2 regions of the Streptomyces sp. NPDC001153 genome follow, and region 1 is predicted to be linked to the other one. Evidence: riboswitches for the same ligand, from Rfam matches in the RefSeq annotation. Region 1 holds a riboswitch; the other holds the start of a gene.

Region 1 (4,184 bases):
CTGGCCGTCGATGTCCAGCGTGGGCAGGTCGAGGGCGCCGCTGTCCGGGCCACCGCCGGCCGGCAGCGGGATCCAGAGCAGGCTCCGCCCCAGCACCTCGATGATCCGGCCGGCCGCGGCGGGTATGCCGAGGGAGGCCGAGAGCACCTCCTCCAGTTCGTTGCCGGGCCAGCCGCCGTGCGGCTGGGGGTGCGCCTGTGCCGGGAAGTCCGCGGGAATGTCCGCCGGGAAGTCCATCTGCCTACCGCCTGCTGGGAACCACTGCTGTGACCATGAAGGCTATCGGGTGGCTGTGACAGCGCCTCACCTCGTGAACATGATCCGCTGCAGGGCGTCCGCCGCCGGGCGGTCCAGCAGCACGGCCGCGCCGCAGCCCGCGGGCAGCTCGCCGCGCTCGACCGCGGCGAGCAGCCGGGCGGTCGTACGGCGGTGGCGGCCAAAGGCGTAGACGGAGACGCCCCGGCCGCGCTCGCGCTGGCCCTCTCGCGCGGTGTCGGGGGTGACGTCGAGCAGAAGCAGATGGAGGGTGCCGCCACGGCGGCGGGCCTCGCGGGCGAGCCAGGCGCGCACCCAGCGCTGGGTGCCGCAGTCGTGCACGACGACGCCCTCGCCGGTGCGCAGGGCGCGGCGCAGACCGGCGTAGTGGGCGAGGCGGACCAGGGGGCGGTAGAAGGCGTACGGGAGGGCGCGGGGCAGGCGGGCCGCGAAGCGGTCGCGGGTGTCCTGGGAGTCGATGCGGCGGTCGGCGACCGCACGGCGCATCAGAGTGGACTTGCCGCTGCCGGGCAGCCCGGTGATCACGACCAGGTCGCGGGGGCCGAAGGTCAGGGCGCCGGGGCCGCGGCCCGCGCGGTCGCGCAGGTCACGGACGACCTGGGCCGCGGCGGAGCGCTGCCTCGGCACTGCGATGCCGGTGGTGACGGTGGCGTACACCGGGGTCCTGTTCACCGTGATCGTCCTCCCCCATGGGCTTGGCAATATTCATGCCCCGCACATGTAAAGGGACGGTAATGCACGATGCCCGGCGGTTACGTGCGCGTCCCGCCACAGCTCGGTTACAGATGCGGCCCTGACGGGCGGGGGTGCGGCGTGCAATGATGTGGCCGCCAACTGCATACCGGCCGTTTGAATCCGCGCGGGAGAGTTCCCAGCAGCCTTCGCTGGGACGCCGAAGGAGCAAGTCCCTCCCTTGAATCTCTCAGGCCCCGTTACCGCGCGGGCGAGGCACATCTGAAAAGCGGGCCGCTGCCGCAGTGGCTCCACCCAAGGTGCAAGCCGTGATCGTCCCCGTGGCGGTCCTGGCGAACCTCTCAGGTTCCGATGACAGATGGGGAGGACCGTTCCTCGCCCGTCCTGTCCTTCCCTGGGAGACGACCGACCGATGAGCAGTACCGAACCCACTGAGCTGCGCCACACCGCGCTCGATGCCCTGCATCGCTCGCTCGGTGCGACGATGACCGACTTCGCCGGCTGGGACATGCCGCTGCGCTACGGCTCCGAGCGCGACGAGCACATCGCCGTGCGGACGAAGGCGGGCCTCTTCGACCTCTCCCACATGGGCGAGATCACCGTCACCGGCGCCGCGGCGGCCGACCTCCTCAACTACGCCCTGGTCGGCAACATCGCCTCCGTCGGCGTGGGCCGCGCCCGCTACACCATGATCTGCCGGGCCGACGGCGGCATCCTGGACGACCTGATCGTCTACCGGCTGGCCGAGACCGAGTACATGGTCGTCGCCAACGCCTCCAACGCCCAGGTGGTGCTGGACGCCCTGGTCGAGCGTTCCGCCGGCTTCGACGCCGAGGTGCGCGACGACCGGGACGCGTACGCGCTGATCGCCGTGCAGGGCCCCGAGTCCCCCGGCATCCTGAAGTCCCTCACCGACGCCGACCTCGACGGCCTGAAGTACTACGCCGGCCTGCCCGGCACGGTCGCCGGCGTCCCGGCCCTGATCGCCCGCACCGGGTACACCGGCGAGGACGGCTTCGAGCTGTTCGTGAAGCCCGAGCACGCGGTCGAGCTGTGGCAGGCGCTGACCAAGGCCGGCGAGGGCGTCGGCCTGGTCCCGTGCGGCCTGTCCTGCCGGGACACCCTGCGCCTGGAGGCGGGCATGCCGCTGTACGGGCATGAGCTGACCACCTCCCTCACCCCCTTCGACGCCGGGCTCGGCCGGGTGGTGAAGTTCGAGAAGAAGGGCGACTTCGTGGGGCGCGAGGCGCTCACCGAGGCCGCCGCCGAGGCTGAGCAGAACCCGCCGCGGGTCCTGGTCGGCCTGATCGCCGAGGGCCGCCGGGTGCCGCGCGCCGGGTACGCCGTGGTCGCGGGCGGCGAGGTGATCGGCGAGGTCACCTCCGGCGCCCCCTCCCCCACCCTGGGCAAGCCGATCGCCATGGCCTACGTCGACGCGGCGCACGCGGTGCCGGGCACCGAGGGCGTCGGCGTGGACATCCGGGGCAGCCACGAGCCGTACGAGGTCGTGGCGCTGCCGTTCTACAAGCGCCAGAAGTAGACACTGGGCGCGGTCACTGTGTGACCCCGCGCACTTTCCGCTGCTCACCAGCGGTCTCAGCAGTCCCCCCTTCATCAGCACTTCCGCGCGTACAGGAGAATTCAGGCCATGAGCAACCCCCAGCAGCTGCGCTACAGCAAGGAGCACGAGTGGCTGTCGCCCGCCGAGGACGGCGTGTCGACGGTCGGCATCACCGAGTTCGCGGCCAACGCGCTCGGCGATGTCGTCTACGCCCAGCTCCCCGAGGTCGGCTCCACGGTGACCGCGGGCGAGACCTGCGGTGAGCTGGAGTCCACCAAGTCGGTCTCCGACCTGTACTCGCCGGTCACCGGTGAGATCACCGAGATCAACGAGGACGTCGTCAACGACCCTTCGCTGGTGAACTCGGCCCCCTTCGAGGGCGGCTGGCTGTTCAAGGTGCGCGTCGCGGAGGAGCCGGCCGACCTGCTCTCCGCCGACGAGTACACCGCCCAGAACGCCGGCTGAGGAGTCGTAGCCGTATGACCGTCCTGAACACGTCCCTGCACGAGCTGGACCCGGAGATCGCCGCCGCGGTCGACGCCGAGCTCGGCCGCCAGCAGTCCACGCTGGAGATGATCGCCTCCGAGAACTTCGCCCCGCTCGCGGTGATGGAGGCGCAGGGCTCGGTGCTGACCAACAAGTACGCCGAGGGCTACCCGGGCCGCCGCTACTACGGCGGCTGCGAGCACGTCGACGTCGCCGAGCAGATCGCCATCGACCGGATCAAGGAGCTGTTCGGCGCCGAGTACGCCAACGTCCAGCCCCACTCCGGCGCCTCCGCCAACCAGGCGGCGCTGTTCGCCCTCGCCCAGCCCGGGGACACCATCCTCGGCCTGGACCTGGCGCACGGCGGCCACCTGACCCACGGCATGCGCCTGAACTTCTCCGGCAAGCAGTTCAACGTGGTTGCCTACCACGTGGACGCCGAGACCGGCCTGGTCGACATGGCCGAGGTCGAGCGGCTCGCCAAGGAGCACCGCCCGAAGGTGATCATCGCGGGCTGGTCGGCGTACCCGCGCGAGCTGGACTTCGCCGCCTTCCGCCGGATCGCCGACGAGGTCGAGGCGTACCTGTGGGTCGACATGGCGCACTTCGCGGGCCTGGTCGCGGCCGGCCTGCACGCCAACCCGGTGCCGTACGCCGACGTGGTCACCTCCACCACGCACAAGACGCTCGGCGGTCCGCGCGGCGGCATCATCCTCGCCCGCGGCAAGGACTTCGCGAAGAAGCTGAACTCCTCCGTCTTCCCGGGCTTCCAGGGCGGTCCCCTGGAGCACGTGATCGCGGCGAAGGCGGTCTCCTTCAAGGTCGCCGCCTCGGAGGAGTTCAAGGAGCGCCAGCGTCGTACCGTGGAGGGTGCGCGCATCCTCGCCGAGCGCCTGACGGCGGCGGACGCGCGCGAGGCCGGCGTGAGCGTCCTGTCCGGCGGCACGGACGTGCACCTGATCCTCGTCGACCTCCGCGAGTCCGAGCTGGACGGCCAGCAGGCCGAGGACCGTCTCCACGAGGTCGGCATCACGGTCAACCGCAACGCGGTCCCGAACGACCCGCGTCCCCCGATGGTGACGTCGGGCCTGCGGATCGGCACGCCCGCCCTGGCGACCCGTGGCTTCACGGCCGAGGACTTCGCCGAGGTCGCGGACGTGATCGCCGA
Region 2 (4,184 bases), on a different contig from region 1:
CGTGAGGTAGCCCTCGGCCTGCTCCGCGGGCACGAAGGGGTGCAGCTGACCGAACTCCGGCCAGGTGACCGGCTCCATCTCGGTGGTCGCGTTGAGCTTCATGGTGCAGGAGCCCAGCGGGATCATGCCGCGGTCGAGCGCGTAGTCACGGTCGGCCAGCCTGCGCAGGTAGCGCAGCATCGCGGTCTCGGAGCGGTACTGGTGGAAGACCGGGTGGGTGAGGTACGCGTCGGTGCGCAGCAGCGCCTCGGGGAGGGTGTCCTCGGCGGTCGCGTCCAGCGCCTCGATGTCGCCCTTGACGCCGAAGGCGGACCAGACGGCCTCCAGCTGGGCCCGCTTGGTGGTCTCGTCGCAGGCGATCGAGACGTGGTCGGCGTCGGCGAGGTGGAGGTTGACGCCGTTCTCCCGGGCGGCGGCGGCGACCTCGGCGGCCTTGCCGGGCACGCGCGCGGTGAGGGTGTCGAAGTAGGCGCCGTGGACGATCTCGACGCCGCCGGCCTTCAGGCCCTCGGCGAGGATCGTGGCGTACCGGTGCGTCCGCCGGGCGATGGCCTTGAGCCCCTCCGGCCCGTGGTAGACGGCGTACATGCCGGCCATCACGGCGAGCAGCACCTGCGCGGTGCAGATGTTGCTGGTCGCCTTCTCCCGGCGGATGTGCTGCTCACGGGTCTGCAGCGCGAGCCGGTAGGCCTTGTTGCCGTCCGCGTCGACGGAGACGCCCACGAGCCGGCCCGGCAGGCTGCGGGCGAACTTCTCGTGCACCGCCATGTAGCCGGCGTGCGGGCCGCCGAAGCCCATCGGCACACCGAAGCGCTGGGTCGTGCCGACGGCGATGTCGGCGCCCAGTTCGCCCGGCGAGGTCAGCAGGGTCAGGGCGAGCAGGTCGGCGGCGACGGTGACGAGCGCGCCGAGTTCATGTGCCTGGTCGATGACCGGCTTGATGTCGCGTACGGCACCGGAGGCGCCCGGGTACTGGAGCAGCACGCCGTTGATCTCACGCGCGGCCATGTCGGCCGGGATGCCGTCGCTGAGGTCGGCGACGACGACCTCGACACCGGTCGGCTCGGCGCGGGTCTGGATGACGGCGATGGTCTGCGGCAGCGCGTCCGCGTCGATCAGGAACAGGCCCTTCTTGTTCCTGCCCATGCGCCGGGACAGCGCCATGGCCTCGGCGGCCGCGGTGCCCTCGTCCAGCAGGGAGGCGCCGGAGGTGGGCAGCCCGGTGAGCTCGGCGACCACGGTCTGGAAGTTCAGCAGGGCCTCGAGACGCCCCTGGGAGATCTCCGGCTGGTACGGCGTGTAGGCCGTGTACCAGGCCGGGTTCTCCATGACGTTGCGCAGGATGACCGGCGGGGTGAAGGTGCCGTAGTACCCGAGCCCGATCATGGAGTCGAGGACCTGGTTGCGGTCGGCGAGCGAGCGCAGCTCGGCGAGCACCTCCGCCTCGGTGCGGGCGCCCGGCAGGTCGAGGGCGTCGGCGTTCTTGATCACATCCGGGACCGCCGCGGCGGTCAGCTCGTCGAGGGAGCCGTAGCCGACCTGCGCGAGCATCTTGGCCCGCGCCTCCTGGTCGGGCCCGATGTGGCGCTGCTCGAACGGGATGCCCGCTTCGAGCTCCGAGAGCGGAATACGATGGGCGGTCATTGCGGAGGCCTCCTGGTCTGACGCGACCTTCGAAGGGCACCACGGCGCGGGTGCCCCGACGGCCTCCCCCTCTGTCATCTCAACCTGAGAGCTTCACCGGACGCCCTGTGGGACGCCGGCTTTCACCGTCGGTGAGAGCGGAAGCCGTCGACATCCGCCCTGCTTTCCAGAGTGACCTCGTCCGTGCGGTACGTGAGCCTGAGAGATTCCGGGGAGGATTTGCTCCTTCGGCGCCTCCGAGGTGGTCGGAGGACTCTCCCGCACGGGGTCAGCAGCCGCTGTCAGCCTACCAGCGGGGTCAACGGCCGGGTCCTCGAGTGGCCACCTCCCTGAATGTGCTCTTTCGTAGTGCTTACGGATGTATTGCGACCACGTGGAGGGAGAGGGACCGTGCAGACCGACATCGATCCGCGCAACCTGATCGGCCGCAAGGCGTTCGACCGCACCGGCACCAAGATCGGGACCATCGACGAGGTGTACCTCGACGACGCGACCGGCGTGCCCGAGTGGGCGGCCATACGCACCGGCCTGTTCTCCCGCGACGCCTTCGTCCCTCTCGAACCGAGCGAACTGATCGAAGGCTCCCTCCATGTCCCCTTCGACCGCGCCCTGATCAAGGACGCCCCGGACTTCGGCGTGGGCCGCCATCTGTCCCCCGAACAGGAACTCCAGCTCTACCACCACTACGGCCTGGACGTGGTCTCACGCCCCTCGGCCCCGGACCACGACTTCGGCAAGCTGGCGGGGTCGGAGGAAACCTGATCGGAGCCTTCCGCGACCAACGGCAACGGATCGGCGGGCTCCAGCGCGCAATCACCGACGAAGAACGTCCGCACCCTCCCCGGAGGGGACTGCGGCGTCTCGAACCGCACGGTGACCCGACCCAGCCCACTCCCCTGCACCCACCCGTGCCCGTACTCCGCATGCCTTACGTCCTGTCCGGCGCGCCAGTGTCTTTCGACGGGCTCCGGCCCCTCCACGGCAACCTCGGGCCCGGCCTCCTCCGGCGTCTCCGCCGCCGGCGAGGGCATCGCCTGCGCGAACAGGTCCTCCTGGGTGTAGTCGGCGAGCCCGGAGACACCCACGCCCAGCAGCCGTACCCCACCCGTGGTGTCCACGGAGTCCAGCAACCGCGCGGCCGCCTCCCGCACGACCGCCGGATCGTCCGTGGGCCCTCTGAGCGTCTCGGAGCGGGTCAGGGTCGAGAAGTCGTACCTGCGCACCTTCAGCACGATCGTCCGCCCCGACAGCCCGGCCCCGCGCAGCCGTCCCACACACCGGTCGGCGAGCCGCTGCACCTCCAGGCCGATCCGCAGCCGGTCGTGGATGTCCACGTCGTAGGTGTCCTCGACCGACACCGACTTCGCCTCACGCTCGGCCACCACGGGCCGCTCGTCATGGGCCAGGGCCATGGCGTGGAGCGCGTGCCCGTGCGCCTTGCCGAGCAGCCGGACCAGCTCGTCCTCGCCCGCTTCTGCCAGCTCCTCGACCGTCGTGATCCCGGCCCGGCGCAGATGGTCCCCCGTGGCCGGCCCCACCCCCGGCAGGGTCCGCACCGGCATCGGCCCCAGCAGCGCCCGCTCGGACCCCGGCTCGATGAGCACCAGGCCGTCCGGCTTGGCCTGCTCCGAGGCGATCTTGGCGAGCATCTTGGAGGCGGCGAGCCCCACCGATCCCGTCAGCCCGGTGACCGCCCGTATGTCCGCGCGCAGCCGGGTCCCGGCCAGCCGGGCCGATTCCTCGTCCCAGGCCGTCCCGCCGGCCTCCAGGTCCACGAAGGCCTCGTCCAGGCTGAGCGGCTCCACCAGCGGCGACAGCTCCCGCAGCAGCGCCATCACCTGCTCGCTGATCGCCCGGTACACGGTGAAGCGCGGCACCAGATACGCGGCGTTGGGTGCCAGCCGGCGCGCCTGGGCCATGGGCATCGCCGAGTGCACCCCGAAGACCCGTGCCTCGTACGACGCGGTGGCCACCACCCCGCGCGGTCCGAGCCCGCCCACGACGACCGCCTTCCCGCGCAGGCTCGGCTTGGATGCCTGCTCCACCGAGGCGTAGAAGGCATCCATGTCGAGATGCAGGATCGTGGGCGCGTTTCTCACATCTCCGATGCTGCACCACGGCACTGACAATGCCCCGCCGTGGAGGGGGCCGGTGTCAGACCGCCCGGTTGCGGCGCCGCGCCAGCTCGTCCGCGGGGTTGTGGCCGACGAGGGTCTCGCCCGTGTCGATGCGTTCGCCGTGCAGCTGCGAGAGCGCGCTTTCCACGTCCCGCCACACCACGCCGACGGCGATCCCGAAGATGCCCTGACCGCCCTGGAGCAGGGCGTGGACCTCGTCCGGCGAGGTGCACTCGTAGACCGTGGCGCCGTCGCTCATCAGGGTCAACCGCTCCAGGTCACGGAAACCGCGTTCCCGGAGGTGCTGCACGGCCGTGCGGATGTTCTGCAGCGAGACCCCGGTGTCCAGGAACCGCTTGACGATCTTCAGGACGACGACGTCACGAAAGCTGTACAGCCGCTGCGTGCCCGACCCGTACGCGG

What was found. A riboswitch is a leader RNA that binds a small molecule or an ion and turns the genes downstream of it on or off. The one in region 1 is predicted to bind glycine.
Region 2: another riboswitch for glycine. It lies ahead of gcvP (aminomethyl-transferring glycine dehydrogenase); the one in region 1 lies ahead of gcvT (glycine cleavage system aminomethyltransferase GcvT).

What each region holds. Positions count from the first base shown of each region.
Region 1 is NZ_JBSFJZ010000044.1:86,049-90,232, forward strand. It holds gene ACWDEN_RS37675 (enhanced serine sensitivity protein SseB) at 1-237, opposite strand, end outside; gene ACWDEN_RS37680 (AAA family ATPase) at 304-948, opposite strand; glycine riboswitch at 1,127-1,224, shown strand; glycine riboswitch at 1,225-1,337, shown strand; gene gcvT (glycine cleavage system aminomethyltransferase GcvT) at 1,382-2,509, shown strand; gene gcvH (glycine cleavage system protein GcvH) at 2,618-2,995, shown strand; gene glyA (serine hydroxymethyltransferase) at 3,010-4,184, shown strand, end outside.
Region 2 is NZ_JBSFJZ010000080.1:8,358-12,541, forward strand. It holds gene gcvP (aminomethyl-transferring glycine dehydrogenase) at 1-1,644, opposite strand, end outside; glycine riboswitch at 1,821-1,915, opposite strand; gene ACWDEN_RS45650 (PRC-barrel domain-containing protein) at 2,035-2,406, shown strand; gene ACWDEN_RS45655 (DNA polymerase IV) at 2,328-3,743, opposite strand; gene ACWDEN_RS45660 (MerR family transcriptional regulator) at 3,799-4,184, opposite strand, start outside.